One region of the Pseudomonas sp. FBCC-B35 genome, then DNA from elsewhere that is predicted to be linked to it. Evidence: riboswitches for the same ligand, from Rfam matches in the RefSeq annotation. Region 1 holds a riboswitch; each other region holds the start of a gene.
The links. Region 1 has a riboswitch for cobalamin ahead of cobW (cobalamin biosynthesis protein CobW). Riboswitches for the same ligand answer to the same signal wherever they lie in the genome.
Positions count from the first base shown of each region.

Region 2: it holds a riboswitch for cobalamin, as region 1 does, so the genes downstream of both, NMB38_RS15585 (TonB-dependent receptor) here and cobW (cobalamin biosynthesis protein CobW) in region 1, are expected to answer to the same signal.
Region 3: it holds a riboswitch for cobalamin, as region 1 does, so the genes downstream of both, cobO (cob(I)yrinic acid a,c-diamide adenosyltransferase) here and cobW (cobalamin biosynthesis protein CobW) in region 1, are expected to answer to the same signal.

Region 1 covers NZ_CP101439.1:2,569,543-2,579,283, reverse strand. Annotated here, with positions in the region: gene NMB38_RS11790 (RidA family protein) at 84-512, shown strand; gene NMB38_RS11785 (DMT family transporter) at 601-1,494, shown strand; gene NMB38_RS11780 (TorF family putative porin) at 1,538-2,257, opposite strand; gene NMB38_RS11775 (branched-chain amino acid aminotransferase) at 2,420-3,439, opposite strand; cobalamin riboswitch at 3,693-3,905, shown strand; gene cobW (cobalamin biosynthesis protein CobW) at 4,006-5,073, shown strand; gene cobN (cobaltochelatase subunit CobN) at 5,077-8,838, shown strand; gene NMB38_RS11760 (magnesium chelatase ATPase subunit I) at 8,840-9,741, shown strand, end outside.
Region 2 covers NZ_CP101439.1:3,437,468-3,447,208, reverse strand. Annotated here, with positions in the region: gene NMB38_RS15615 (SDR family oxidoreductase) at 1-674, shown strand, start outside; gene csrA (carbon storage regulator CsrA) at 804-1,004, shown strand; gene NMB38_RS15605 (YheU family protein) at 1,033-1,260, opposite strand; gene NMB38_RS15600 (osmoprotectant NAGGN system M42 family peptidase) at 1,346-2,530, opposite strand; gene ngg (N-acetylglutaminylglutamine synthetase) at 2,636-4,381, opposite strand; gene NMB38_RS15590 (N-acetylglutaminylglutamine amidotransferase) at 4,386-6,173, opposite strand; cobalamin riboswitch at 6,847-7,054, shown strand; gene NMB38_RS15585 (TonB-dependent receptor) at 7,164-9,302, shown strand; gene NMB38_RS15580 (ABC transporter ATP-binding protein) at 9,348-9,741, shown strand, end outside.
Region 3 covers NZ_CP101439.1:3,561,059-3,570,799, reverse strand. Annotated here, with positions in the region: gene NMB38_RS16225 (C40 family peptidase) at 1-638, shown strand, start outside; gene NMB38_RS16220 (C40 family peptidase) at 780-1,319, shown strand; gene NMB38_RS16215 (PQQ-dependent sugar dehydrogenase) at 1,326-2,642, opposite strand; cobalamin riboswitch at 2,796-3,016, shown strand; gene cobO (cob(I)yrinic acid a,c-diamide adenosyltransferase) at 3,137-3,748, shown strand; gene NMB38_RS16205 (cobyrinic acid a,c-diamide synthase CobB) at 3,745-5,040, shown strand; gene bluB (5,6-dimethylbenzimidazole synthase) at 5,037-5,687, shown strand; gene cbiB (adenosylcobinamide-phosphate synthase CbiB) at 5,684-6,592, shown strand; gene cobD (threonine-phosphate decarboxylase CobD) at 6,585-7,577, shown strand; gene NMB38_RS16185 (cobyric acid synthase) at 7,574-9,028, shown strand; gene cobU (bifunctional adenosylcobinamide kinase/adenosylcobinamide-phosphate guanylyltransferase) at 9,030-9,551, shown strand; gene cobT (nicotinate-nucleotide--dimethylbenzimidazole phosphoribosyltransferase) at 9,548-9,741, shown strand, end outside.

The DNA.
Region 1 (9,741 bases):
TCAGGGCCGCTTTCGGCCCTTGACCTCAGGTCTGCTTGAGGTTGGATACTCGGCGTTCATTCCACAGACCGAGAGCCAATGCCATGCAGACCTCCGCCTTTGACCTGAGTAACCCTCAATCGCTGTATGACCCCAGTGGCAACGGTTATTCCCATGTGGCTGACGTGATTTCCGGGAGCAGGCTGCTGTTCATCGCGGGTCAAGGTGGGGAGCAGGCCAGTGGAACGCTGTCCCCTGATTTCGCCGTCCAGGCTCGACAGGCCATTGCCAATCTGGCGCTGGCCTTGTCCAGCAAAGGCGCGGGTCTTGAGCACGTGTGCAAGCTCACACTGCTTATCGTCGATCATAGCCAGGCACGCCTCAAGCAATGGGTGGACGCCGTAGACCGCGCCTGGGGCCAGGCTACCAAACCTACCTGCACGCTCATACCGGTTCCGCGACTGGCCCTGGACGGGATGCTAATCGAGGTGGATGCCGTAGCGGCGCTGCCCGCCTCCTCCCAAGGTAGGTAGCGCCAACGACTCGCTGTGTAGTAAACCTCTAATCAGGTTTGCGCCTTCCTGCGCGATAAGCACAGCAGTTCTCAGAGGTGACCACACCATGAGCACGACCTCTTCCCCGATCGACCGGCCGTTACTGAGCGCCTGGTTCAGGCCGGCCATGTTCAGCTTGATGGCCTTCGCCGCCAATTCGGTACTTTGCCGGCTGGCGCTCAAGGATGGCGCCGTCGACGCCATCACCTTCACCGCACTGCGCCTGGGCAGCGGCGCCTTGTGCCTGTGGTGGCTGGTGCGGCTGCGCAACCCCTGTTCAGGGGCTGCCGGCAGTTGGAGAGGCGGTCTGGCGTTGTTTTGCTACGCCTTTCTGTTCTCCATTGCCTACCTTGATTTGAGCGCGGGCGTAGGGGCATTGCTCTTGTTTGGTGCCGTTCAGCTGACCATGTTCAGCGTGGCGGCGGTGCGTGGAGAACGGATCAGCCTGCGCGCGTTGTCAGGCATGCTGATGGCTTTTTCAGGCCTGGTCGTTTTGCTGCTGCCTGGCAGCCACGCACCTACACTGACGAGCGCCTTGCTGATGGTAGCCGCGGGCATGGCATGGGGGCTCTATACCTTGCTGGGCCAGGGGTCACCTCGGCCGCTGGCGGACACGGCAGGCAACTTCGTTCGCAGCGTGCCCTTCCTGGCGTTGTGCACGCCGCTGATCGCTCTGGGTGCCGAGCTACGGTTCTCGACGGCCGGCGTGTTCTTCGCGGTGTGCTCTGGGATGCTGGCATCGGCGGCAGGTTATGCCGTCTGGTACAGCGTGGTGCGGCGCATCAGCGCTCAACAGGCCGCCACGTTGCAACTGAGCGTCCCGGTGATCGCCTCGCTGGGTGGGGTGTTGGTGATCGGAGAGGCGCTGTCGCTACGTGCCATAGGTGCCTGCGCGATAGTACTGGGCGGGGTGGCTATCGCAGTAACGGCTCCTCGTCTACAGACAACGACACAGGCTTGAGGTTGCCCAGTGGCCGGCAAAGCCTGAGCATGAGCAGGCTTGCCTAGAAGAAACTGCGCTGGGCCTTGAGCGTCACCACGCTCTCGCAATAGGTGTTGATCCCCGAATAAGCATCGCAGCCGCCACCGGTCAGGTTCGAGTCGCTGTAGATCAGGTTCAGGTCCAGGCCCAACCAGGGCCGCGACAGCTGCATGGACCAGTCGGAGAAACCGTTGACCTGGCTGCCGTCGCCAATCGTGAACGGGGTGCCGAGCCGATGATGTGCAAGCTTGACCGTCAGGTCGGCATTGAGCAGGGGAACCTGCCCGAAATCGGCATACAAGGTGCCGATCCGGTTGCTTGGGTTGTCACGCAATGCCCCGCCGAAGCGGCTGCCCATGATCGAAATACCCCCATACAGCGCATGGCTCTCTGCGCCTGCGATGTTGGGTTGGCTGTAGTGAATGACGCCGATCTCGTAACCCAAGGTACTGTCGAAGTGATGCTTGTAGCCCACGTAGTTATCGACCCGCAGGGTGGACCCTGGCGCCACGCCCATGCTGGGTGTGTACTGCCCTACGTACCACCCGCTGGTGTGACTGAAGTCCAGGCCGCCATGAAAGGCGCCGGTAGCGGCTGGGGAAATAAGCCCCTGGGCCATGCTGCGGGTAGGGGTCGTACTGAGGGTAAAGTCGAAGTCGCCCACTTCACGTTTGATCTGCTGGGCCAGGAGCGTGGGGCTGAACAGCAGGGCCGCGCTCAGCACTAGAAGGGGCCTGGTCATGGTCGGCTTCCTGAAGGGCTTGCAGTAGAGCCTTGAAGGATACCGGGCCTGGCCCCAGGAGGAAACCTCATGGCCTGCTCAAGTACGCAATTGCCTGTCGCGACGTGCAAAAAAAGCGCGCCCCCTGAGGAGCGCGCCCTGGACATTGCGCAGCTTCGGTGATCAGGCCACTTTCACGATCCAGCCTGCCGGCGCTTCAATGTCGCCGCTCTGAATGCCGGTCAGCTCGTTGTAGAGCTTCTGGGTAACGGGGCCGACCTTCTCAAGGTCATGGAACACATGCAGCTTGCCGTTATACTCGATGCCGCCGATGGGGGTGATCACCGCCGCGGTACCGCAGGCACCTGCCTCGATGAAGCGATCCAGCTGGCTGATTTCCACATCCCCTTCGATGACAGTCAGGCCCAGGCGAGACTGCGCCAGCTCCATCAGGGACAAGCGGGTGATGCCGGGCAGTACCGAAGCCGACTTGGGCGTCACGAATTCGTTATTGGCCGTGATGCCGAAGAAGTTGGCCGAGCCCACTTCCTCGATCTTGGTATGGGTCAACGGGTCGAGGTAGATGGCATCGGCGAAGTTGGCCTTTTTCGCCTCATAGCCTGGCTGCAGGCTGGCCGCATAGTTGCCACCGACCTTGGCAGCGCCAGTACCTTGCGGGGCTGCCCGGTCGAAGCTGGAGATCTGGAAGTTGTGTGGCTTCATGCCGCCTTTGAAGTACGAGCCTACCGGGATGGCGAAGATGGAAAAGATGAACTCCGGCGCGGTGCGCACGCCAATGTTGTCACCCGTGCCGATGACGAATGGGCGCAGGTACAGGGCGCCTTTGCCGTGGGGTGGCACGAAGCGCTCATTGGCCTTGACGACCTGCTTGCAGGCTTCGATGAACACGTCTGTAGGCACGTGGGGCATCAGCAGGCGCGCGCAACTGCGCTGCATGCGAGCAGCATTCTGGTCGGGGCGGAACAGGTTGATCGAGCCATCCTTGCAACGGTAGGCCTTCATGCCTTCGAAGCACTGCTGGCCGTAATGCAGGGCCGTGGAGCCTTCGCTGATATGCAGCACGTTGTCTTCGGTCAGGGTGCCTTCATCCCACGCGCCATCGCGCCAGACAGACAGATAGCGTTTATCGGTCTTGATGTAGTCGAAGCCGAGCTTGTCCCAGTTAATGCTTTCGTTGCTCATGACACCCTCGTTGTCTTGCAAGTGCCCACGTTGGGGCTGCTGTTATATGCGCACACGCCACCTTAATACATCTTCGCCGGATCGGAAATGTCCTATCACGACTTGGTACCCGGCCCCGCAAGGTGCAAGTAGCTGTCGAGTCTTAGCGCATCGAGCTGCACCTAGTCGTGATACGCACTCTGTGCGAACCAGAAGATGCTCGCCGCGGCGTCCCCACAGCCTCGACAACGGTTGACCACCCGACGGCCACTGCGTAGCCTTGGCCGTTCGAGGTTCTTCGGCCAGGCCGGAGCTAAGACGGGAACGCGGTTCAAGCCGCGGCTGCCCCCGCAACTGTAGGCACCATCGATGAGTCGACACTGCCACTGCGCCAAGCGCGGGAAGGCGTCTTCTCCCAAGCCCGGTCCTGATGACCGTGCCTGGCGCAGGTGCAAGCCAGGAGACCTGCCTCGCAACGTTTTCGACTTTAAACCGGGCGGGGTGATCCGGTGGCGAACATGCCCGGCCAGTCTGGTCGACGGCACTCGTCCTGGATGCCCACGCCATTCTGCCAAGGGCACTGCAACATGAAAACACTGGCCAAGCTCCCCGTTACCATCGTCACCGGCTTCCTGGGCTCGGGCAAGACCACCCTGTTGCGCCACATGCTCGACAATGCCCAAGGGCGACGCATCGCCGTGATCGTCAACGAATTCGGCGAGCTGGGCATTGATGGCGACATCCTCAAGCAGTGCAGCATCGGTTGCACCGAAGAAGAGGCCAATGGCCGCGTGTACGAACTGGCCAACGGTTGCCTGTGCTGCACCGTTCAGGAAGAGTTCTTCCCGGTGATGCGCGAACTGGTGGCGCGCCGCGGCGACCTGGACCATATCCTGATCGAAACCAGCGGCCTGGCTCTGCCTAAGCCACTGGTCCAAGCCTTCCAGTGGCCTGAGATCCGCACCGCCTGCACCGTCGATGCGGTGATCACCGTGGTCGACAGCCCTGCCGTTGCCGCAGGCACTTTCGCCGCCTATCCGGACCAAGTCGACGCCCAGCGCAAGCTGGACCCTAACCTGGACCACGAGTCCCCTCTGCACGAGCTGTTCGCTGACCAACTGGCCAGCGCCGACCTGGTCGTGTTGAACAAAGCCGATCTGATTGACGCCGACGGCCTGGCCAAGGTACGTGCCGAGGTCGCTGAAGAGCTGCCAGCGGCCGTCAAAGTTATCGAAGCCAGCAGTGGCAAATTGCCGCTGGAGGTGTTGCTGGGCCTAGGCGCCGAGTCCGAGCAGCACATCGACGCCCGCCCGACCCACCACGATGCCCATCACGACGGCGATGACCATGACGATCATGACCATGATGCCTTCGATTCCATCTCCATCGACCTGCCCGAATCCGATGAGCGAGTGCTGATCGAGGCGCTCAACCAACTGGTGGTCGAGTACGGCATCCTGCGCGTCAAAGGTTTCGCCGCCATTGCCGGCAAGCCGATGCGCTTGCTCATCCAGGGGGTAGGCACGCGCTTTGACAAGCACTTCGACCGCGCCTGGCGTGCCGAAGAACCGCGCATCACACGCCTGGTGCTGATCGGTCAGGACCTTGACCCTGCCCAGCTCGAAGCGCGTCTGCGCCAGGCCTTGGGCGCCTGACCCATGCACCTGCTGCGGACCCAGCCCGGCGGCTTCGTGCCGGACGATAGCATCGCCGACCTCGGCCAGACCCCTGCCGAACTGGTTATTCTCTGCAGCGGTGATTCGCACCTGGCCCTGCTCGCCGACAGCGCCGAGCAACTGCCCGGCGACTTCCCAAGCCTGCGCCTGGCCAACCCCATGCAGGTGCAGAACCACGCCTCGGTCGACCTTTATGTCGATCAGGTCTTGCAGCATGCCAAGGTCATCCTGGTGTCGCTGCACGGCGGCGTGGGGTACTGGCGCTACGGCGTGGAACAGTTGGTCACGCTCGCCGCGCGCGGCGTGCACGTGATCCTGGTGCCCGGCGACGACCGTCCCGACCCGGAACTGACCGGGCTCGGGTCCGTGCAGGGGGAGCAAGCCGAGCAGTTGTGGCACTACCTGCGCCAAGGTGGCAAGGCCAACGCACTCAACCTGTTCTATTACCTTGCCAGTCAGTGGCTGGACCGTGACTATTGCTGGTCCGAGCCGCGGGCGTTGCCCCGCACCTCGGTCTACCACCCTCAGGTGGGCAGTGGGGCGCTGGAGGACTGGTTCCCACACTGGGATACCGATTATCCGGTGGCGCCAATACTGTTTTATCGTTCGCACCTGCAGGCGGCGAACACGGCCTTCATCGATGTGTTCTGCCAGCGCCTGCAGGCAGCAGGTTTGAATCCGTTGCCCATTGCGGTGGCCAGCCTGAAGGAAAGCGCCTGCCTGGAACAGGTTGAGGCATGGCTCGACATTGTCGGCGCCGAGGTGGTGCTCAATACCACCGGTTTTGCCCTGTCCAGCCCTGAGCGTCCTAACCTGCGCCCGCTAAGACGAGACATACCCGTGTTGCAGGCCATTTGTGCGCAGGACAACCAGCCGGGTTGGGAGGCCAGCGAGCAGGGCTTGGGCGCACGTGACCTGGCCATGCACATTGTGCTGCCCGAACTGGACGGGCGCATCATCACACGGCCGGTCAGCTTCAAGGACATGGCCTGGCACAGCGAGCGCAGCCAATCGGATGTGGTGTGCTACCGCGCGCACCCCGAGCGCATGGATTTTGTGGCCGAGCTGGCACGGCGCTGGGTGACCCTGGCGCGCCAGCCCAATGCGCACAAACGCGTGGCGTTGATTCTGGCCAACTATCCCACGCGCGATGGGCGCATTGGCAATGGCGTTGGCCTGGACACGCCGGCTGCGGCGCTCAATATCTTGCGTGCGCTGCGCACTGAAGGGTACCCGGTCAGCGAGCTGCCCGAGAGTGGCACCCAGCTGATCCATCACTTGCTGGGCGGTGTGACCAACGACCTGGACCACATCGATCAACGGCCGTGCGCCCAGAGCATGAGCCTGGTCGATTACCAGGCAGCATTCGATCGCCTGCCGGCCGCCAACCGCCAAGCGGTACTGGAACGCTGGGGGCCACCCGAGCAGGATCCAATGTTCCGCGAGGGCCGCCTGATGGTGGCAGGGGTGCGCATGGGGATGACCTTCGTCGGCATCCAGCCAGCACGTGGTTATCAGCTAGACCCCAGCGCCGTTTATCACGACCCGGACCTGGTGCCACCCCATGGGTACCTGGCGTTCTATTTCTGGCTACGGCATGGGTATGCCGCCGATGCCGTCATCCATGTCGGCAAGCACGGCAACCTGGAATGGCTGCCGGGCAAGGGGGTAGGGCTGTCTGATACATGCTGGCCGGATGCGCTGCTCGGCCCGCTGCCTAACATCTATCCGTTCATCGTCAACGATCCGGGTGAGGGCGCGCAGGCCAAGCGGCGCACGCAAGCGGTGATCATCGATCACCTGATGCCGCCGCTGACCCGCGCCGAGACCTATGGCCCGCTGCGCCACCTGGAGCAATTGGCCGATGAATTCTACGAAGCACAACTGCTCGACCCGCGTCGCGCCCGGGAGCTGCAACGCGACATCCTCGAACTGGTCAGGACCCATCACATCGACCGGGAATTGCAGCTCGAAGGGCAGCTTGACGATGCAACCGTCTGGTTGCCACGCCTGGACACCTACCTGTGCGACCTCAAGGAATCGCAGATCCGCGATGGTTTGCATGTATTCGGCCAGTCGCCCGAGGGCCGATTGCGCCTGGATACGCTGCTGGCACTGCTGCGTGTCGAGCGTGGCGATGGCCGTGGCGGCAATGCGAGTGTGTTGCGCGCCCTGGCCAAGGCACTGGTCCCAGGCTTCGATCCGCTCGACTGCGACCTTGGGCAACCCTGGGAAGGCCCACGGCCTCTGCTACTGATGAACATCAGCGACCAGGCCTGGCGCACGGCCGGCGATACGCGCGAGCGCCTCGAACTGCTGGCATTGCAGGTTATCGAAGGTGCGCTCGACGGCTCGCTGCCAGCGTTGGAGGTGGAACTTGGAGCGCCCGTCCAGGCCGTTGTCGATCATCTGCTCGCTACAGTGGCGCCGAGCCTGGACGCCTGCGGCGCCGCCGAGATGAATGGGTTGCTTGCAGCGCTCGCTGGGCGCTTCGTGCCGGCCGGTCCTAGCGGCGCACCCAGCCGCGGGCGGCTTGACGTGCTGCCCACAGGCCGCAATTTCTACACCGTCGACGTGCGTAACTTGCCGACCACGACAGCGTGGCGGCTAGGCTTTACGTCGGCCAACCTGATACTCGAACGTCATTTGCAAGATCATGGTGACCACTTGCGTCAGCTCGGGCTGTCGGTGTGGGGAACCGCGACCATGCGTACCGGTGGGGACGACATTGCCCAGGCCATGGCGCTGATGGGCGTGCGCCCAGTGTGGGCCACCGGCAGCCAGCGGGTCGACGATTTCGAGATACTGCCACTCAGCCTGCTGGATCGTCCGCGGGTGGACGTGACGCTGCGGGTGTCGGGTTTCTTCCGGGACGCCTTTGGCAGCCTGATCCGCCTGTTCGATGCTGCCGTCCAGGCCGTGGCCGGACTTGATGAGCCCGATGATCTTAATCCGTTGGCTGCGCGCGTGCGCGGTGAGCGTCTGGCCTTGCAGCAGCAGGGCCTAGACGCTGAGCAGGCGGCTCGACAGGCCGGTTGGCGCGTCTTCGGCGCCAAGCCCGGTGCCTATGGGGCTGGCATCCAGAATGCGATTGATGGGCGGCTGTGGCAGACCCGTGAAGACCTGGCCGAGGTCTACCTGAACCATGGCAGCTATGCCTATGGCGCCCAGGACGAGGGGACGCCGGCCAGGGCGCAGTTCGTCGAGCGCCTGAGCAAGGTGCAGGCAGTGCTGCAAAATCAGGACAACCACGAACACGACGTGCTGGATTCCAACGATTACTACCAGTTCCAGGGCGGCATGCTGGCGGCCACCGAAACGCTGGCCGGCGCGTCCGTGGCCAGTTACCACGGCGACCACAGCCAGGTGGACCGACCGCGCATCCGTACATTGAAGGAAGAACTCAACCGCGTGATCCGCGCGCGCGCGCTGAACCCCAAGTGGATCGATGGCGTCAAACGCCACGGCTACAAAGGGGCGTTCGAGATGGCGGCGACGGTCGACAACCTGTTCGCCTTCGACGCCACGACGCACCTGATCGACGATCACCATTACCAGTCGCTGGCCGATGCCTACGTGCTGGACCCGGCGACCCGCGACTTCATGCGCGAGCACAACCCGCAGGCGCTGCGCGACCTCACCGAGCGGCTGATCGAGGCGCAGCAACGCGGCCTCTGGCAGTCCCCCGGCGAGTACCGCGATGCCCTGGAAGAACAGCTGCTCGATGGCGAGGAACAGGCTTGAAATGAACGACGCTGCACAATTTCCCCTGGCCGCCGTAGTGGGCGCCGACGATTTGAAGTTGGCCCTGTGCCTGACGGCCATCGATCCCAGGATCGGCGGGGTGCTCATCGAAGGCCCGCGTGGCATGGCCAAGAGCACCCTGGCCCGCGGCCTGGCTGACCTGCTGGGCGATGGGCCTTTCGTGACCTTGCCGCTGGGCGCCAGTGAAGAGCGCGTGGTGGGCACACTCGATTTGGATGCCGCACTCGGGCAGGGCAAGGCGCAGTTCTCCCCCGGCGTGCTGGCCCAGGCCAATGGTGGCGTGCTCTATGTCGATGAAGTCAACCTGCTGCCGGACACCTTGGTCGACCTGTTGCTCGATGTCGCCGCCAGTGGTACCAACCGCATCGAACGCGACGGCATTTCCCATCGTCACGATGCCCGCTTCGTCTTGATCGGGACCATGAACCCCGAGGAAGGCGAGTTGCGCCCTCAGCTACTCGATCGCTTCGGTCTGAATGTGGCGCTCGACGGTCTACCCGCGCCTGATGCACGGCAACAGATCATCCGGCGCCGGCTGGCCTTCGACCATGACCCCCTGGCGTTTTGTGCCCAGTGGGCACCGGCCCAGGAGGCCTTGCGCAAGCGCTGTCAGGCAGCGCGCCAGGCGCTGGACGACATTGCACTGGATGACCGGACCTTGGCCAGCATCACCGAACGCTGCTTCGCCGCTGGAGTCGATGGGCTGCGGGCCGATCTGGTGTGGCTGCGCGCGGCCCGCGCCCACTGCGCATGGCGCGGGGCGGCGGCCATCGAGGCGGCAGATATCGATGCGGTGGAAGATTTTGCCTTGCGCCATCGCAGGCAATCGCCCGCCCAGGCTACTGCGCCCGCAGCGCCCGAGCAGCCGCAGTCACAGACCGG
Region 2 (9,741 bases), 870 kb from region 1:
TGCGTGCCGCAGGCAGCGACGGGTTCGTACAACGGTGCGATGTACGTGACTACAGCCAGCTCACCGCGCTGGCCCAGGCCTGCGAGGAGCACTTCGGCGGCATCGATCTCATCGTCAATAACGCCGGCGTGGCATCAGGCGGGTTCTTCGCCGAGTTGTCGCTCGAAGACTGGGACTGGCAGATTTCGGTAAACCTCATGGGCGTGGTCAAAGGCTGCAAGGCTTTTCTGCCGCTGCTTGAGCGTAGCAAAGGGCGCATCGTCAACATCGCCTCCATGGCAGCGCTCATGCAGGGCCCCGGCATGAGCAACTACAACGTCGCCAAGGCGGGGGTGCTGGCGCTCTCGGAAAGCCTGCTGGTGGAGCTGCGCCAACTGGGGGTGGGTGTGCACGTGGTCTGCCCGTCATTTTTCCAGACCAATCTGCTGGACTCCTTCCGTGGGCCGGACCCGGCCATGAAAGCGCAGGTCGGCAAGCTGCTGGAAGGCTCGCCCATCAGTGCCAGCGATATCGCCGACTGCATCTACCGCCAGGTGGCTGACGGGCAGTTCCTGATCCTGCCCCACGAAGCGGGCCGTCAGGCCTGGGCGTTGAAATGCCAGGCACCTGAGCGGCTGTACGATGAAATGGCCGACATGGCAGTGAAGATGCGTGCGAAGGCCCGAGCCCGTTAAGGCGTAGGGTGGATCCGTAAGAAAGGTTACCTAGGCGCGTCGGGTCTTTCTGAATGAGGGTGGAAGTATTGAGTAGCCAAATGGCTACACTGCACGCTCCGGTTTTCCCTTTCGCTGGAGGACCGGAACATGTTGGTAATAGGACGCGAAGTGGGCGAGGTCATCGTGATCGGCGATGACATCCGAATCATGGTGGTAGAGACCCGGGACGGGGTGGTGCGCTTCGGTGTCGATGCACCCAGGGAAGTGCCGGTGCACCGCGCCGAGGTCTACAGGCGCATCAAGGAAACGCAATGTGCCAGGGCGCGCAGGGCGAACAAGGCTTCATGAGGCCGACTGGCGTCGACGCGCACGGGCATCATTCCAGCAGTTCGCGGGGCACGTCGTGCTTGGCCAGCAGCTGGCACTGCTGGCTTTCCGGATCGAACAGGATGAACGCCTGCCCCTTGGATAGCGCTTGGCGAACCCTCAGCACACGGGTTTCCAGCGGTGTGTCATCGCCATTGTCGGTGCCGTCGCGGGTGACGAAGTCCTCGATCAGGCGGGTGAGGGTGTCGGCTTGCAGGTGTTCGTAGGGTATCAGCATGGGTAACGTGTCTGAATGAGTTGTAGGCATCCTACGCGATTTCGATGGAGCAGGGACCGCCCGCCAGGCGGTCCCGCGCGTTCCGTCAGGTCTTCTGACCGACCAGGCTGTCCACCGCCGGCACGCGAGTGTCGCTCTCCATCTGCGCATCGTGCTCGAGCTGGTGACTGAAGCGCTCCAGGGACGCATTGGCCGGCTGCGAGTCGCTGGCGAACACGGGCGGGCTCAACAGGTAAGCCGACAACAGCTGGCTCAACGCGGCCAGGCTGTCGATGTGCGTGCGCTCATAGCCATGGGTGGCATCGCAGCCGAAGGCGACCAGCGCCGTGCGGATGTCGTGGCCTGCGGTCACCGCAGAGTGGGCATCGCTGAAGTAGTAGCGGAACAGGTCGCGGCGTACCGGCAATTCCTGTTCGCCTGCAAGTTTGAGCAAGTGCCGGGACAAGTGGTAGTCGTACGGCCCGGACGAATCCTGCATGGCCACGCTGACGGCGTGCTCACTGGAGGCTTGGCCGGGGGCGACCGGGGCGATATCGATCCCGACGAACTCGCTGACATCCCAGGGCAGGGCGCCGGCGGCACCCGAGCCGGTTTCTTCGGTGATGGTGAACAGCGGGTGGCAATCGATCAGCGGCTGACGGCCGCTTTCCACCACGGCTTTCAAGGCCGCCAGCAAGGCGGCGACCCCGGCCTTGTCATCCAGATGACGGGCGCTGATGTGACCGCTGTCGGTGAACTCGGGCAGCGGATCGAAGGCCACGAAGTCGCCAATCCCCACGCCCAACGCCTCGCAATCGGCACGGGTGGCGCAGTAAGCGTCCAGGCGCACTTCCACATGGTCCCAACTGATGGGCATCTGGTCGATGGCGGTATTGAAGGCATGCCCACTGGCCATCAGCGGCAGTACGCTGCCACGAAATACGCCCGTATCGGTGAACACGCTGACGCGGCTGCCTTCGGCGAAGCGGCTGGACCAGCAGCCCACCGGCGCCAGGGCCAGGCGACCGTTGTCCTGCACCTGGCGCACGCTGGCGCCAATGGTGTCCAAGTGCGCGGAGACGGCGCGGTCCGGGGAGCTTTGACGCCCTTTGAGGGTGGCGCGAATAGTGCCGCGTCGAGTCAGCTCGTAGGGAATGCCCAGCTCGTCCAGGCGCTCGGCCACGTAGCGCACGATGGTGTCGGTGAAGCCTGTAGGGCTGGGGATGGCGAGCATCTCCAGCAAGACACGCTTGAGGTACTCGAGATCGGGTTCGGGATGTCGTTCGGACATGTCCAGGCCTCCGGTCGGTTGAAAAATCGTTGGATGATCCGGTCGTAACAGTCGAGCGGGAGCGGCGCTGGCGCCGGGCTCCCGTCGAAGCGGAGCATGGGTGTATCAGGCCAGCGGCCTGCTATGGGGGAACAACAAGTCGATGAAGCGCTCTGCCGTGGGTTGTGGCTCGTGATTGGCCAGGCCTGCGCGCTCGTTGGCTTCGATGATGACGTAGTCGGGTTCGCTGGCATCCTTGACCATGAAATCAAGGCCCACCACGGGTATCTCCAGTGCCCGCGCTGCACGAATGGCCGCATCGGCGAGTGTAGGGTGAAGGCGTGCCGTGACATCCTCGAGCGTGCCGCCGGTGTGCAGGTTGGCGGTGCGCCGCACGGCCAGCTGGTGACCTGCGGGCAACACATCCTCGAACCCAAAGCCGGCCGCGGCCAGCGTGCGCTCGGTTTCATCGTCCACGGGGATCTTGCTTTCGCCCCCGGTGGCCGCTTGACGGCGCCGGCTTTGTGCGTCGATCAGTTCGCGGATGCTGTGCGTACCATCGCCCATCACCTGCGCCGGGTGGCGAATCGCGGCCGCGACCACTTCATAGCCGATGACCACGATGCGCAAGTCATGCCCGGCATGGAAGCTTTCCAACAGCACGCGGCTGTCGAACTGACGGGCGTGTTCGACCGCACGCGTGACGTCTTCGAGGGTAGTGAGGTTGACCGCTACGCCCTGGCCCTGTTCGCCATCCACGGGTTTGACCACGACCGCGCCGTGGTCCTCGAGGAACGCCAGGTTGTCATCGGCGTTACCGGCCAATTGCTGTGCCGGCACAAGCAGACCTGCGGTGTGCAGGGCGTGTTGGGTCAGGCGCTTGTCCTGGCACAAGGTCATGGTCACGGCGCTGGTCAGGTCGCTGAGCGACTCCCGGCAGCGTACACGGCGACCGCCCAGGCTCAGGGTGAAGAGCCCGGCAGCCGCGTCGCACACCTGCACCTCGATACCCCGGCGCAGGGCCTCATCGACGATGATCCGCGCATAGGGGTTGAGGTCAGCCTGTGGCCCAGGGCCCAGGAACAGGCGTTCGTTGATGACGTTCTTGCGCTTGACGGCGAACGTGGGCAGGTTGCGAAAGCCCAGTTTTTCGTACAGGCGCTTGGCCTGGCGGTTGTCATGCAACACCGACAGGTCCAGATAGGCAAGGCCGCGGCTCATGAAGTGCTCGATCAGATGACGCACCAGTACTTCACCCACCCCGGGGCGGGTGCAGTGCGGATCGACGGCCAGGCACCACAGGCTGCTACCGTGTTCCGGGTCGTCGAAGGCCTTGGCGTGGTTCAAGCCCATGACACTGCCGATGATCGCGCCACTGTCTTCGTCCTCGGCCAGCCAGTACACCGGCCCACCCAGGTGGCGCGGGGTGAGCAGCTCCGGGTCGACGGGCAGCATGCCGCGTGCCTGGTAGAGCGTGTTGATGGCTTGCCAGTCACTGGGGTTTTGCGCACGGCGCACGCGAAACCCGCGAAATACCCGTTGCGCCGGGCGATAGTCGGTGAACCACAGGCGCAGGGTGTCCGAGGGGTCCAGGAACAGTTGCTGCGGCGCGTGTGCCAGCACCTGCTGGGGCGCTGCCACGTACAGGGCGATGTCGCGTTCGCCGCGGCATTCGCCCAACAGGTCTTCGGCTAGCTTGGCCGGGTCGGCATAGGTATGCCCGATCAGTAGTCGTCCCCAGCCACAGTGCAGGGCACGTGGCTGATCGTGAGGCTCGCTGCCATCGCCCGCAAGGCGTGCCTGCAGGCGCTCGTAAGAGGGCGCCTGGCCGCGCAGCAGGCGCTGGCCATAGGCCGTTTCGTGGGCTTTCATGGGTTCAAAGTCCTTGTTCGGTCAGCCACAGGTTCAGCGCCGCCAACTGCCACAGTTTGGAACCGCGCAGGGGGGTGAGCTGGCCGTGCGGGTTGCTTAGCAGACGGTCGATCATGGCCGGATTGAACAGGCCGCGGTCCTGGCTGGGGTCGGTCAGCAGGTCGCGGACCCAACCCAGGGTGGCGCCTTCGAGGTGCTTGAGGCCAGGCACCGGGAAGTAACCCTTCTTGCGGTCGATGACCTCGTGCGGAATCACTCGGCGCGCCGCCTCCTTGAGCACCTGCTTGCCGCCGTCGGGCAGCTTGAAGCGTGCCGGAATGCGGGCCGACAGTTCTGCCAGGCGGTAGTCCAGGAACGGCGTACGGGCTTCCAGCCCCCAGGCCATGGTCATGTTGTCCACGCGCTTGACCGGGTCGTCCACCAGCATCACCGTGCTGTCCAGGCGCAGGGCCTTGTCCACGGCGGCGTCGGCGCCAGGGCGGGCGAAGTGTTCACGGACGAAGTCGCCGGCGGCATCGTTCTCCAGCTGCCAGGCCGGCTGCACGGTGTCACGGTATTCGGCATGGCTGCGGTCGAAGAACGCTTCGCGGTACGCCGCGAATGCATCGTTGGCGCCATCGACCTGCGGGTACCAGTGGTAGCCGGCAAACAGCTCGTCGGCTCCCTGGCCGCTCTGCACGCCCTTGCAGTGCTTGGCCACTTCCCGCGACAGCAGGTAGAAGGCGATGCAGTCGTGGCTGACCATCGGCTCGCTCATGGCACGGAACGCCGCGGGCAGTTGGTCGATGATCTCGTGCTCGGCAATGCGCAGTTGATGGTGGCGGGTACCGTAGTGCTTGGCGATCAGGTCCGAGTACTGGAATTCGTCTCCGCGCTCGCCGCCTGCATCCTCGAAACCGATGGAGAAGGTCGACAGGTCATCCACACCCACTTCGCGCAGCAGGCCGACCAGCAGGCTGGAATCGACACCGCCGGAGAGCAGCACGCCCACGTCGACGGCGGCGCGCTGGCGGATGGCAACTGCATCGCGGGTGGCGTCCAGTACGCGTGTGGTCCAATCCTCGAGGGTCAGGTCACGCTCATCCGGGTTGGGGCCGTACTGGAGTTGCCACCAGGTGCTGCGCTCGACTTCGCCGTGGCGGTCGATGCGCATCCAGGTCCCGGGTTCGAGCTTTTGCACGTTGGCCAACAGCGTGCGCGGTGCCGGGACCACGGCATGGAAATTCAGGTAATGGTTCAGCGCCACCGGGTCGAGCATCGGGTCGATGTCGCCCCCTTTGAGCAGCGCCGGCAAGGTGGAGGCAAAGCGCAGGCGCTCGCCGTTGCGCGAGAGGTACAGGGGCTTTACGCCCAGGCGGTCGCGGGCCAGGAACAGGCGCTGACTGTCGCGCTCCCAGATAGCCAGGGCAAACATGCCATTGAGCTTGGGCAGCAAGGCCTCGCCCCAGGCGTGGTACCCCTTGAGCAGCACTTCCGTGTCACCGTCGGACCAGAAGGTATAGCCCAGGTCCAGCAGTTCCTGGCGCAGTTCAGGGAAGTTGTAGATGGCGCCGTTGAAGGCCAGTGACAGGCCTAACGTGCTGTCCTGCATGGGCTGGGCGGAGCCGTCGGACAGGTCCATGATTTTCAGGCGACGGTGGCCGAGGGCGATCGGCCCCTGGCTGTGAAAGCCCCACGCATCCGGGCCACGTGGCGCCAGGTGATGAGTGATTCGCTCAACGGCAGCCAGGTCGGCTGGGCGAGGGGCTTGACCGAGGGGGGTGAAACGCAATTCTCCAGCTAGTCCGCACATGTAACGTAAACCCTTTGAGTTTCGGCACTCATGGCGTCACTGGCTTTTCACTCGTACCCCATTTGTACCGCCTCCAAACGCCAGGGCTGATCAAGCCCCGCCCAATCGTGAGGGGGTGATCCACCTGGCGCATGCAGAGCAGCACCTGCACGCTGTGCCCGAGTTGCGCGGCGATGAATGCCGGGTTCATGCCGGCCACCAGGCACATGGTCGCGTACGTGTGGCGCGTGTCGTACAGCCTGCGTTACCTGATACCAAGCGTACGCAAAGCTGCCAGCCAGTAACGTTGTTGACTCGCTTCGGGGCGTATGAACAGCGCCGAACGGTCGTCTGTCCCACTGGGCGCGAACACGTCATCTGAACGCGCCTCGGTGAGCGGTCTGGGTTTTTCGAGGGCGTGCAAGGCCCGATCGTTCAATAAAACTTTACGTGGGCGCCTGGTTTTGGTGCGAATTTCGGTGATTCCTCGTGGCTGAAGTCCGCCTCTGTGGGTCGACGTCCAGCATCGATCCATCGCGTTCAAACCCAGTGCTACGCCTACCTGAGCGCGCCTTCGCACGCTCGGATGAAGCCCGCCAGGCGGGGGGCGTTAATCTTCGCAATGCCGTTCGTCGACGCTTGGCGGCGGCTCATCATCCACACGGGATGTTGACCCAGGACGATTTTGGTGGTCATCTGCGCGCCTGTTTCAGGTGCCCCCTGCCGCCGTGCATGGGGTGAAACGGGAAGCCGGTTCGTCGCCCCAGGGTGATCAGTCCGGCGCTGCCCCCGCAACGGTATGCGAGCGATGCTTTCGACAGACCACTGTGCCACAGGCATGGGAAGGTGACGGCATCATGACCCTCGCGAGCCCGGAGACCGGCCTGAAGCCTTGTTTGGCAAACCCGCGGTGGGCGGGCGCAGGCCGGTTTCCGTGGGCGCGTGCGCCTGCGCGTTCCCCATGCGTTGTTCCCTCCGGGATTCTTTCATTCCTGCTGCAAAAGGAAAGATATGTCCCGCTTTAGTGTTTTTCATACCCCTCAAGGGGCGTTGCTGGGTGCGAGCCTGGTGCCCTGTGTGTGCATGGCCGTACCGATTCAGGCAGCCGAAGACGGCCTTGCACTGGCATTGCCCGCCACGGCCATCACCGGCACTGCCGAGCAGAACCCTCCCATGGACTTGCACACCCCTGGCACCAGCGGTTCGCGCCTGCACCTCACGCCCTTGGAAACGCCAGCCAGCGTCACCAGCATCAGCGCCGAGCACATCAGTGGACGCAACAACGCCACGGTGCAGGAAGCAGTGACCCGCACCCCCGGCATCACCTTCATCGGCACGCCTGGCAACGGTGGCACTGCGCTTTCGGCCCGTGGCTTCACCGGGCACAGTTCGACCATGCAGCTGTATGACGGCACCCGCCTGTACGTGGGTGCTGGCACCGTCACGTTTCCCGTGGACACCTGGGCCGTGGACCGCATCGACGTACTGCGCGGCCCGGCTTCGGTGTTGTACGGGGAGGGCGCCACCGGTGCGGTGATCAACGTGGTGCCCAAGAAGCCCTTCGACGGCGAGGTTCGCAATCATGTCCGCCTGGGCTACGGTTCCCATGATCGCCGGCAGTTGGCGTTGGACAGCGGCGGTTCGCTGACCGATACCCTGAGCTATCGCTTGAACCTCAATAAACTGGACAGCAATGGCTGGGTCGACCGTGGTGAGTCAGCCAGCGTTGCTGTCAGCGGTTCATTGCGCTGGCAGCCGAACGACGATTTCAGCATCACCCTCAGCCATGACTACGGTGACCAGGATCCGCAGCAGTATTTCGGTACGCCGCTGGTCAATGGGCATTACCGTGAGTCGCTGCGTGACCACAACTACAACGTGGCCAATGCCGAGGTGCATTACAACGATCAGTCCACTCGCCTGGTCACGGACTGGGTGATCACCGACAACCTGACCGCCAGCAATCAGCTGTACTTCCTCAAGGCCCAGCGCCGGTGGCGAAATGCCGAAAGCTACACCTGGCTGCCTGGCGACCAGGTGCAGCGCAGCAGTTTCATCAGCATCAAGCAGACCCAGGAGCAGATCGGGGATCGCCAGTCGTTCACCCTGCAGCACGCGTTGTTCGGCCTGGACAGCCAGACCGTTGTTGGCGCCGACTACAATGCGATCCGCTTCGTGCGCAAACATGATTTTGGCAATACCTTTACCGACACCGTGCCACTGTCGGGCTCGGGCGGCGGAGACTACATCAGCACCGACCCCTATCGCTCGCGCGAAGCCAACCAGGCACGGCAATTCTCGCTGTTCGCCGAAAACCGCACGCAACTCACCGAGCGCCTGTCGCTGATCACCGGTGTGCGGCGTGATCAGGTGCATCTGAACCGTGACGATCTGGACACCGATACCCGCTCGGACCGCAGCCTGAGTGGCGACAACTGGCGGGCAGGCCTGGTGTTCGCGCTGACCGAGGACCTCTCGGTCTATGGTCAGTACGCCACCAGCACCGAGGGCGTGAGCAACCTGCTGACGCTCAGTACAGCGCAACAAAGCTGGGACCTGAGTACCGCCAAACAGACCGAAGTCGGTGTCAAACAGATGCTCCCTGATGGCCGTGGCGAGTGGACGCTTGCGGCCTACCACATCGTCAAGAAAAAGCTCTTGAGCAGCGACCCGCTCAACCCTGTCCTTCAGCAACAGGTCGGCCAGCAATCCTCGGACGGCATCGAGGCCAACTTGGCGTTGCGCCTGCCCTACGATGTGCAGCTTTCGGCCAACGCCGCCTGGGTGCGCGCGGAGTACGACGAGTTTGCCAGTGGCACCAGCAACTACAACGGCAATCGGCCGGTCGATGTGCCCCGGCGATCGGCCAACCTGTGGTTGAGCAAGGACTTTGGTCGGTTGCTCAGTGCCGGGGCGGGTGCGCGGTATGTCGACAGCCGCTATGGGGACAATGCCAACACCGTGCAGGTGCCGAGCTACACCGTGGTCGACGCCAACGTTGACTGGCACGTGCAGCCGGACCTGACCTTGGGCTTGCAGCTCAACAACCTGTTCGATCGCCAGTACGCGACCACCACCGGCAACAATGGGCGCCAGTGGTACCTGGGCGAGCCAAGGTCATTTTTCGTCACGGCGGATTACCGCTTCTGACCTGTTGCACCGGCCTTCGGGCTGGTGCTTGCTGGAGTGAATCCGATGACTCGACTGAGTATCGAGGGCCTGCATTGGGCAGTGCCCGAGGCGGGGCGCAGGGTGCGCCAGATCCTGCAAGGCGTGGACCTGCATGTGGACGACGGTGAGTGCGTAGGGCTTATCGGCCCTAACGGCAGTGGCAAGACCAGCCTGCTACGTTGCGCCTATCGCGCCACGCTACCCACCGCAGGCAGCGTCAGCTTGAGCGGTGCCGATATCTGGCAACGCAGCCCGCGCTGGTGTGCCCAGCGTATCGCGGTGGTGCTTCAGGAGTTTCCTGGCGAGTTTGGATTGAGTGTTGCCGAAGTGGTGGCCATGGGGCGCACGCCGCACAAGGCCCTGTTTGACGGCGACTCGCCCGAGGACCGGCAAAGGGTTGCTCACACGCTCGTGCTGG
Region 3 (9,741 bases), 990 kb from region 1:
TGCTCAAGCGCTTCGCACCCCTCGTGCCACTCGCACTCGTGACCCTGCTTTTTGGCTGCGCGGCCCAAGGCCCGGTATCCCAGCCTCAGGATCACACCCCGGTCGCCGTACAGCCGGCGATCAAGGCCAAGGCCTCGTCTTCGCCAGTGTTTGGCGAACCCCAGGAAGTGGCTACTGACGATGAACTGGAGGTCTTCTCCAGCAGCAAGCCCTATCAGCTGCCAGTGCTGGCCGACAGCATTCTGGAGCGCGGCATGTCGTTGATCGGCACCCGCTATCGCTTCGGTGGTACCTCGGAGCAGTCCGGCTTCGATTGCAGCGGCTTCATCGGCTACCTGTTCCGCGAAGAGGCAGGCATGACCTTGCCGCGCTCTACCCGCGAGATGATCAACGTCGATGCGCCGAAGGTGGCACGCAACAAACTCAAGCCTGGCGATCTGCTGTTCTTCAGCACCAACGGCCGTGGTCGTGTCAGTCATGCTGGCATCTACCTGGGCGACAACCAGTTCATTCACTCCAGCAGCCGCCGTAGCGGGGGCGTGCGCATCGATAGCCTCGGTGACCGTTACTGGAGCAAGACCTTCCTCGAGGCCAAACGTGCCTTGGCCATGGCGCCGACGCATATCGCGCGCAACTAATGGCAATCTGATGTGTCCTAACCACGGCGTCGCTGCTTTGCAAAAAAGCTCGACGCCGTGCGTATTTACAGAAAGCGTCTAATCTAATTTCTCAACTCTATCCCGCTGCGGCCCAGCGTTCCCATACAGGATGTTTTGGCCATGACAACGATGGCGCGCTTCGCTTTCATTTCCCTGGCAGCCTTATTGGCGGCCTGCTCCAGCCAACCTCAGGCGCCTGCCCCTGTGCGGGTTGTGCAGCCTCAGGTTACCTACAGCCAACCCAGCTTCTCGCCCACTGCCGATGACGTACTGATTCGCGCCATTGGCCTGGTTGGGACGCCCTACCGCTGGGGCGGCAATACGCCCGATTCGGGTTTCGACTGCAGTGGTCTGATCAAGTACGTCTACCGCGATGCCGCCGGCATCAGCCTGCCGCGCTCCACGCGGGAGATGATCGGCATGCGTGCGCCTACCGTGGATGTGAAATCCTTGCAGTCGGGTGATCTGGTGTTTTTCGCGACCAGTGGCGGCTCGCAGGTGAGCCATGCCGGCATTTATGTAGGGGACGGGCGCTTCGTGCATGCGCCTCGCACTGGCGGTACGGTGCGTTTGGACTATTTGTCCAACAGCTACTGGGCCAAGGCCTACCTGCAGGCCAAGCGGGTCATCCCTCAGGGGCACCTGGCACAGAACCCCTGAGACGGGTTACCGAGCTTTGCTGACGCGCCAGATGGCATTGCCCACATCGTCCGCGACCAGCACGGCCCCGCGACCCTCCAGGGCAACCCCCACCGGGCGGCCCATGGCTTGGCCGCCTTCATCCAGAAAACCGTCGAGCACGTCCATGGGCCGGCCCGACGGTTTGCCTGAGGCGTCGAAGGGTACGAATATCACCTTGTAGCCGCTGTGGGGCTTGCGGTTCCAGGACCCATGCTGGCCAATCAATGCGCCTGCTCCAAAACGAGCAGGTAGCACATCCGGCCCGACGAAGGCCAATCCCAGTGAAGCAGTATGCGGTCCAACGGCATAGTCGGGTACCTGTGCTCGGGCGACCTTGGCGGGGTCCTGGGGCTGCACGCGCTCATCCACGTGCTGGCCGTAGTAGCTGTAGGGCCACCCATAGAATCCACCCGCGTGTACCGAGGTGATGTAGTCCGGTACCAGATCGCTGCCGATTTCGTCACGCTCGTTGACCGCCGTCCACAGTGCGCCACTGTTAGGCTCCCAGGCGAGCCCGTTAGGGTTGCGCAGGCCGGTGGCGAACAGGCGGTGCTTGCCGGTGCTGGGGTCGATCTCCCAGATTGCGGCGCGACCCTGCTCCTGGTCGAGTCCGTTTTCACCCACGTTGCTGTTTGAGCCCACGGTGACGTAGAGGCGCTGCCCATCAGGGCTTGCGATGACATTCTTGGTCCAGTGGTGATTCAACGGGCCGGCTGGCAGCAGGGTAACTACTTCTGCCGGGCCGGTTACCTGGCGTGCCCCGGGCTGGTAGTGAAAACGCAGCAGCTTGTCCGTATCGGCTATGTAAAAATCATTGCCCACCAGCGCCATCCCAAAGGGCGAGTTCAGCCCGTCGGCAAAGGTATGGCGGATTTCCGCAACGCCATCCTGGTCGGCGTCGCGCAACAGGGTAATGCGATCAGGGCTGGGCACGGCAGCCCCCGCGCGTGCCATGACCCGCTTCATGGCCCATCCGCGGATACCCTTGGCGTCTTCGGGCTTGGCAGGTGCGTTGGTTTCTGCCACCAGCACGTCGCCATTGGGTAGCACGTACAGCCAGCGCGGATGGTCGAGGTCACCGGCAAAGCGCGACACCTGTAACCCGGGTGCAGCCTGAGGCATGCGCCCGGCGGGCCAGCCGACGGCTGGCGCGATGTTCACGGTGGGGAGCAGGGTCTTGGCGGGGGAGGGCAACTGCGGCGCAGGGCCGGTGCCGTCGGCCACTGTCAGGCGCGCCGTTTCGCCGCAGCCACCCAAGCCCAGGCTTACAAGAAGTGCAACAGGCAGTGCCACGCGGTTCATGGTCGACGTCCTCGGCAGGTTCTATTGATTCAGAGGCTGTGGAACGCGGCGGGTTCAGTCGCACAGGCGGCGGAGCTGACGCGGGTGGCTCGGCCATCCCTCCTGCGCCGCCAGGCGAGCCGCGTCGATTGACGCTCCGGGTGCAACCCTCTAACCTTCGCGCGTGTTTCAGGTGCCCCGCCAGCAACGTCTGGCCAGGGTGAAACTGGGAAGTCGGTGAGTGCCCACAGGGTGCGATTCCGGCGCTGCCCCCGCAACGGTAAGTGAGTGACGGCCGCGCAGGGCCACTGGGTGACCATACCCGGGAAGGCGCGCAGGTCAGGGCCAGCGGCCCGCTCACGAGCCCGGAGACCGGCCTGATACTGCCAACGGCATCACGGAGGGTGATGCGCGGTGACCACTGGCCTTGGCCAATGCCCCTGCGCGCGCTCCGTTTGCCTGCCCATTCCCTGACACGGCGCTCGATCGTGGTGTCAGCCAGCGGAGAACCTCCCATGAGCGACGCCACCGAGCGCGACGAACGCCATCTGGCACGGATGCAGCGCAAGAAAGCGGTCATCGACGAACGCATTGCCAATTCCCCCAACGAATGCGGCCTGCTGCTGGTGCTCACCGGCAATGGCAAAGGCAAGAGCAGCTCGGCCTTCGGCATGCTTGCCCGGGCCCTGGGCCACGGCATGCAGTGCGGGGTGGTGCAGTTCATCAAGGGCCGCAACAGTACCGGCGAAGAGCTGTTCTTCAGGCGCTTTCCCGAACAGGTGCGCTATCACGTGATGGGCGAGGGTTTCACCTGGGAAACTCAGGACCGCCAGCGTGACATTGCGGCGGCAGAAGCGGCATGGGCCGTCTCCAGGCAACTGCTGCAGGATCCTGCGGTGCAGTTCGTGGTGCTCGACGAGCTCAACATTGCGCTCAAGCACGGCTACCTTGATCTGGACCAGGTGCTATCGGACATCCAGGCTCGCCCCCCCATGCAGCACGTCATCGTCACCGGTCGCGCGGCCAAGCCGGAAATGGTCGAGCTGGCCGACACCGTGACCGAAATGGGCATGCTCAAGCACGCCTTCCAGGCCGGTATCCGTGCCCAGAAGGGCGTCGAGCTGTGAGCCAGGCCCGCCATTGCCCCGCCGTCCTGATTGCCGCGCCGGCTTCTGGCCAAGGCAAGACCACGGTCACTGCCGCGCTGGCGCGCCTGCACCGCAATCTGGGCCGCAAGGTGCGGGTGTTCAAATGCGGGCCTGACTTTCTCGACCCCATGATTCTCGAACGCGCCAGCGGTGCCCCCGTCTGCCAGTTGGACCTGTGGATGATCGGTGCCGAGGAAAGCCGCCGGCTGCTCTGGGAGGCGGCAGGTGAAGCCGACCTGATCCTCATCGAAGGGGTGATGGGGCTGTTCGACGGCACCCCTTCGAGCGCCGACCTGGCACGTCACTTCGGCGTGCCGGTGCTGGCGGTTATCGACGGTACGGCCATGGCCCAGACCTTTGGCGCGCTGGCCCTGGGCCTGGCGCGTTATCAGCCGGATCTGCCGTTCGCCGGGGTGCTGGCCAACCGGGTGGGCAGCCTGCGTCATGCGCAACTGCTCGAAGGCAGCCTCACCGAGGGCCTGCGTTGGTATGGCGGCTTGTCCCGCGAGCGCGGCATCGAACTGCCCAGCCGTCACCTGGGGTTGGTGCAGGCCAGCGAGTTGAACGACCTGGACGCACGCCTGGACGCTGCCGCCCAGGCATTGGGCGCCAGTTGCGATGCCGCCTTGCCACCGGCGGTCACCTTCGAACCGGCCGATCCGTTACCCGCCCAGGCCACCTTGGCGGGCGTACGTATCGGTGTGGCCCGCGACGAAGCCTTTGCCTTCCTCTATGGCGCTAACCTGGACCTGTTGCGCCGTCTAGGCGCACAGGTGCAGTTCTTCTCCCCCCTGCATGACGTCGAATTGCCCCCAGTGGACAGCCTGTACCTGCCCGGCGGTTACCCCGAGCTGCACCATCATGCCTTGGCGCGCAACACCTCGATGTGCCAGGCCATCCGCGCCCATCATGCCCAGGGCAAGCCGTTGCTCGCCGAATGCGGCGGCATGCTGTATCTGCTCGACGCACTGACCGACGTGGCCGGGGACAGGGTCGAGTTGCTTGGGTTGCTGCCGGGGGAGGCGACCATGCAAAAGCGCCTGGCGGCCCTGGCTCTGCAGGCGGTCGAACTGCCCGAGGGCATGCTGCGCGGCCATACCTACCACCACTCCTTGACCAGCACCGCGCTCGAGCCGCTGGCACGTGGGTTGAGCCCCAACGGTGGGCGCGGCAACGAAGCGGTCTATCGCCTGGGCCGCCTGACCGCGTCCTACGTGCACTTCTACTTCCCCTCCAACCCGGAGGCAGCCGCAGCGCTGCTCTGCCCATGAACGAACATGCGTTCAGCGACCAGGAGCGTGCCGCGGTCTATCGCGCCATCGGCGAGCGGCGCGACATGCGCCATTTCGCCCAAGGCGAGGTGGCGCCGCAGGTCATGACACGGTTACTCAGCGCAGCCCACCAGGCACCGAGCGTGGGCTTGATGCAGCCATGGCGGTTCATCCGCATCACCGAGCGGGCCCTGCGTGGGCGCATCCAGGCCCTGGTGGAGGCCGAACGGGCGTTGACTGCACAAGCGCTGGGCGAGCGCTCGGACGAATTCATGAAGCTCAAGGTAGAGGGCATCAACGAGTGCGCCGAACTATGGGTCGCCGCCTTGATGGACAACCGTGAGCCTCACATTTTCGGGCGCCGCACCCTGCCTGAAATGGACCTGGCCTCGCTCGCCTGCGCGATCCAGAACCTGTGGCTGGCCGCCCGTGCCGAAGGGCTGGGCATGGGCTGGGTATCGCTGTTCGATCCCCAGGCGCTGGCAGCGTTGCTTGGCATGCCCAGCGGCGCCAAACCCGTGGCCGTGCTGTGCCTGGGGCCGGTGGCGGCATTCTATCCTGCGCCCATGCTGGTCATGCAGAGCTGGGCCGAAGAACGACCGTTGCACGAGATGCTGTTTGAAAACCGGTGGGGAGAAGGCGCATGAGCGTGGCGTTGCTGAGCGTGGCCGGTGTGGCCCTGGATGCGTTGCTCGGTGAGCCGCGGCGGCGCCACCCGCTGGTTGCTTTCGGCAACATGGCCAGCAGCCTGGAGCGGCGCTTCAATGCCGGCGGGCGCGGTTGGCGCAGTCATGGCGTGAGCGCCTGGTTCCTGGCCGTGGTGCCGCTGACCTTGCTGGCCCTCATGCTCTCCTGGCTGCCGGTGATCGGCTGGCTGGTCGATGTGCTGGCGCTGTACTGCGCCCTGGGGCTGCGTAGCCTGGGCGAACATGTGCTGCCGGTGGCCACGGCCTTGCGCCAGGGCGATCTGGAAGAAGCACGGCGGCGAGTGGGGTATCTGGTCAGCCGTGAAACCCGTGAGCTGGACGAGACGGCGGTGGCGCGGGCGGCCACCGAGTCGGTGCTGGAAAACGGCAGCGATGCCGTGTTCGCCGCCTTGTTCTGGTTTGCCGTGGCCGGGGCGCCAGGGGTGGTGCTTTATCGACTGAGCAACACCCTCGATGCCATGTGGGGCTATCGAAACGAACGCTTCGAGCGCTTCGGCTGGTGCGCGGCGCGCATCGATGACGTACTTAACTATGTGCCGGCGCGCCTTGTCGCACTCACCTACGCAGTGCTGGGCAAAACCCGCCTGGCGCTGGCCTGCTGGCGCCGCCAGGGGCCGCTATGGGACAGCCCCAATGCTGGCCCGGTCATGGCGGCCGGGGCAGGGGCGCTGGGTGTCGAGTTGGGCGGGCCGGCGGTGTACCACGGCCAACTGCACGACCGCCCGCGCCTGGGCGACGGCCCTGCGGCCAGCCCCGATGCCATCGAGGGCGGCTGGACACTGGTGCAGCGTGGGGTATGGCTGTGGCTGTTGGTGTTGTGTCTGGGAGCTTACCTGAATGCTTGAACATGGAGGTCGGCTGCTGCGTGCGGTTCGGCAATATGGCATCGCCCGCGAGCAGTGGCTGGACCTGTCCAGTGGCATTGCGCCCTGGTCCTTCCCGATACCGCCGATCCCTATCGAAGCCTGGGCACGCCTGCCGGAAACAGACGATGGCCTTGAGCAGGCGGCGTGCAGCTACTACGGCGCCACGCGACTGCTGCCCGTGGCGGGCTCACAGGCTGCCATCCAGGCCCTGCCCCTGTTACGCAGCCCGAGCCGAGTCGGAGTGCTGACACCCTGTTATGCCGAGCACCCCTATGCCTGGCAGCGGACTGGGCACACGTTGCTTGAGCTGGATGAGCACCAGGTCGACGACGCGATCGACAATCTCGACGTGCTGGTCTTGGTCAATCCGAACAACCCCACCGGCCGCGTCGTGCCTGCGCCCACACTGCTGGGGTGGCATCAGCGCCTGGCAGCACGCGGCGGCTGGCTGGTGGTCGATGAAGCCTTCATGGACAACAGCCCCGCAAACACTGTGATCAAACGTGCCGAATGCCCGGGTTTGATAGTGCTGCGCTCGTTCGGCAAGTTCTTCGGCCTGGCCGGTGTGCGCCTGGGCTTCGTGGCCGCAGAGCACAGCGTGCTGCAGCGCCTGGCCGAATTGCTCGGCCCGTGGACCATCAACGGCCCCAGCCGGGTGCTGGCCCAGGCCAGCCTGACCGACCTGGCCACGCAGCAGCTGCAGCGCCAGCGCTGTGCAGGCGCCAGCGAACGCCTGGCGGCTTTGCTGTCCCATGCAGGGCTGGCGCCCGCCGGCGGCTGTGACCTGTTCCAGTACGTGCGGTGCGAGCATGCCGCCCGGTTGCACGATCACCTCGCACGACACGGGGTGCTGGTGCGCCTGTTCGAGCAGCCGGCGGCCCTGCGTTTCGGGTTACCGCCCAGCCAGGCGGACGAACGACGATTGGCCCAAGCCCTCAGTGCCTACCGCAAGGACCTTACATGACGACCCTGATGGTACAAGGCACCACCTCCGACGCCGGCAAGAGCACCCTGGTGACTGCCCTGTGCCGCTGGCTGCTGCGCCAGGGCATCGGCGTGGTGCCGTTCAAGCCGCAGAACATGGCCCTCAACAGCGCCGTGACCGCCGACGGCGGCGAGATCGGCCGGGCCCAGGCGGTGCAGGCCCAAGCCTGTCGCCTGGCGCCGCACACCGACATGAACCCGGTGCTGCTCAAACCCAACAGCGACACCGGCGCCCAGGTGATCATCCATGGCCGTGCGGTGACCAGCATGAACGCGGTTGCCTACCATGATTACAAGGCCATTGCCATGCAGGCCGTGCTGGCCTCGCACCAGCGCCTGAGCCAGGGCTGGCCGGTGGTCATGGTGGAGGGCGCAGGGTCGCCGGCCGAGATCAACCTGCGGGCTGGCGACATTGCCAACATGGGGTTTGCCGAGGCCGTGGACTGCCCGGTGATTCTAGTCGCCGACATCAACCGCGGGGGTGTGTTCGCCCACCTGGTCGGTACCCTCGAACTGCTGTCGCCCAGCGAGCAGGCGCGCGTCAAAGGGTTCGTCATCAACCGCTTCAGGGGCGACATCGCCCTGTTGCAACCCGGGCTCGACTGGCTGGAGCAGCGCACCGGCAAACCCGTGCTCGGCGTGCTGCCGTACGTCACCGACCTGCACCTTGAAGCCGAGGACGGCATCGACCGGCGCCAGGGCGAAAAGCAGCAGCGTGTGCTCAAGGTGATCGTGCCTGTGCTGCCACGTATCAGCAACCACACCGACTTCGACCCGCTGCGCCTGCATCCGCAGGTCGACCTGCAGTTCATCGGCCCCGGTCAACCGGTGCCGCCAGCGGACCTGATCATCCTGCCAGGCTCCAAGAGTGTCCGTGGCGACCTGGCGCAATTGCGTGCGCGCGGCTGGGACAAGGCCATCGAACGCCATCTGCGCTATGGCGGCAAGGTGATCGGTATCTGCGGCGGCCTGCAGATGCTTGGGCGCGAGGTGCACGATCCGCTGGGCCTGGAAGGCGCTGCAGGCTCCAGCCCCGGGCTCGGCCTGCTGGACTACGCCACGGTGCTGGAAGCCGACAAGCAGTTGCGCAACGTCGCCGGGACCTTGCACCTGGATGCATCGCCTGTGACCGGTTACGAGATCCATGCCGGTGTCACCACTGGCCCTGCGCTGGCGCAACCAGCGATTCGCCTGGCCGACGGTCGCTGCGAGGGTGCCATCAGCACGGACGGCCAGGTGTTGGCCACTTACCTGCACGGGTTGTTCGAGGGCAGCGCCTCCTGCGCGGCCCTGCTGCGCTGGGCTGGGCTTGAAGACGTGCAACTGATCGACTACGAGGCGTTGCGCGAGCGCGACATCGAACGCCTGGCTGACCTGGTGGACAAGCACCTGGACACCCAGCGCCTGCGCCAATTGTGTGGAGTACCTTGACGTGCGTACGTTCGTGATCGGCGGAGCCCGGTCTGGCAAGAGCCGCCTCGCTGAGCAGCGGGCAGCCGCCTGCGGCCTGCCCGTGACCTATATCGCCACCAGTCAGCCGCTGGACGGCGAACTCGATGAGCGGGTGCAGCTGCACCGCCAGCGCCGGCCAGTGGAATGGGGATTGATTGAAGAACCCTTGGCCCTGGCCGCCGTACTGAAGGCCGAAGCGGCCGTTGACCGCTGCCTGCTGGTGGACTGCCTGACGCTATGGCTGACCAACCTGCTCATGCTGGACGACCCGCGCCGGCTGGCCGAGGAGCGTGATGCCTTGTTGGGCTGCCTTGAGCACCTGCCCGGCCACATCATCCTGGTCAGTAACGAGACCGGCCTGGGCGTGGTGCCCATGGGCGAGCTGACGCGACGTTACGTCGACTTGTCCGGTGTCGTGCATCAGGCGGTGGCCGAACGCTGCCAGCAGGTGATCCTCACGGTCGCCGGCCTCCCACTCACGCTCAAAGGACCTGCATCATGAACCCTGTCTGGTGGCAGATGCCCTGCCAGCCCCTTGACGAGGCGGCCATGGCCGCAGCACGCGAGCGGCAGCAACAATTGACCAAGCCTGCCGGTTCGCTCGGCCAGCTCGAAGCGCTCGCCATTCAGTTGGCAGGCCTGCAGGGCTGCGAACGGCCGTCGCTGGAGCACGTCGCCATCAGCCTGTTCGC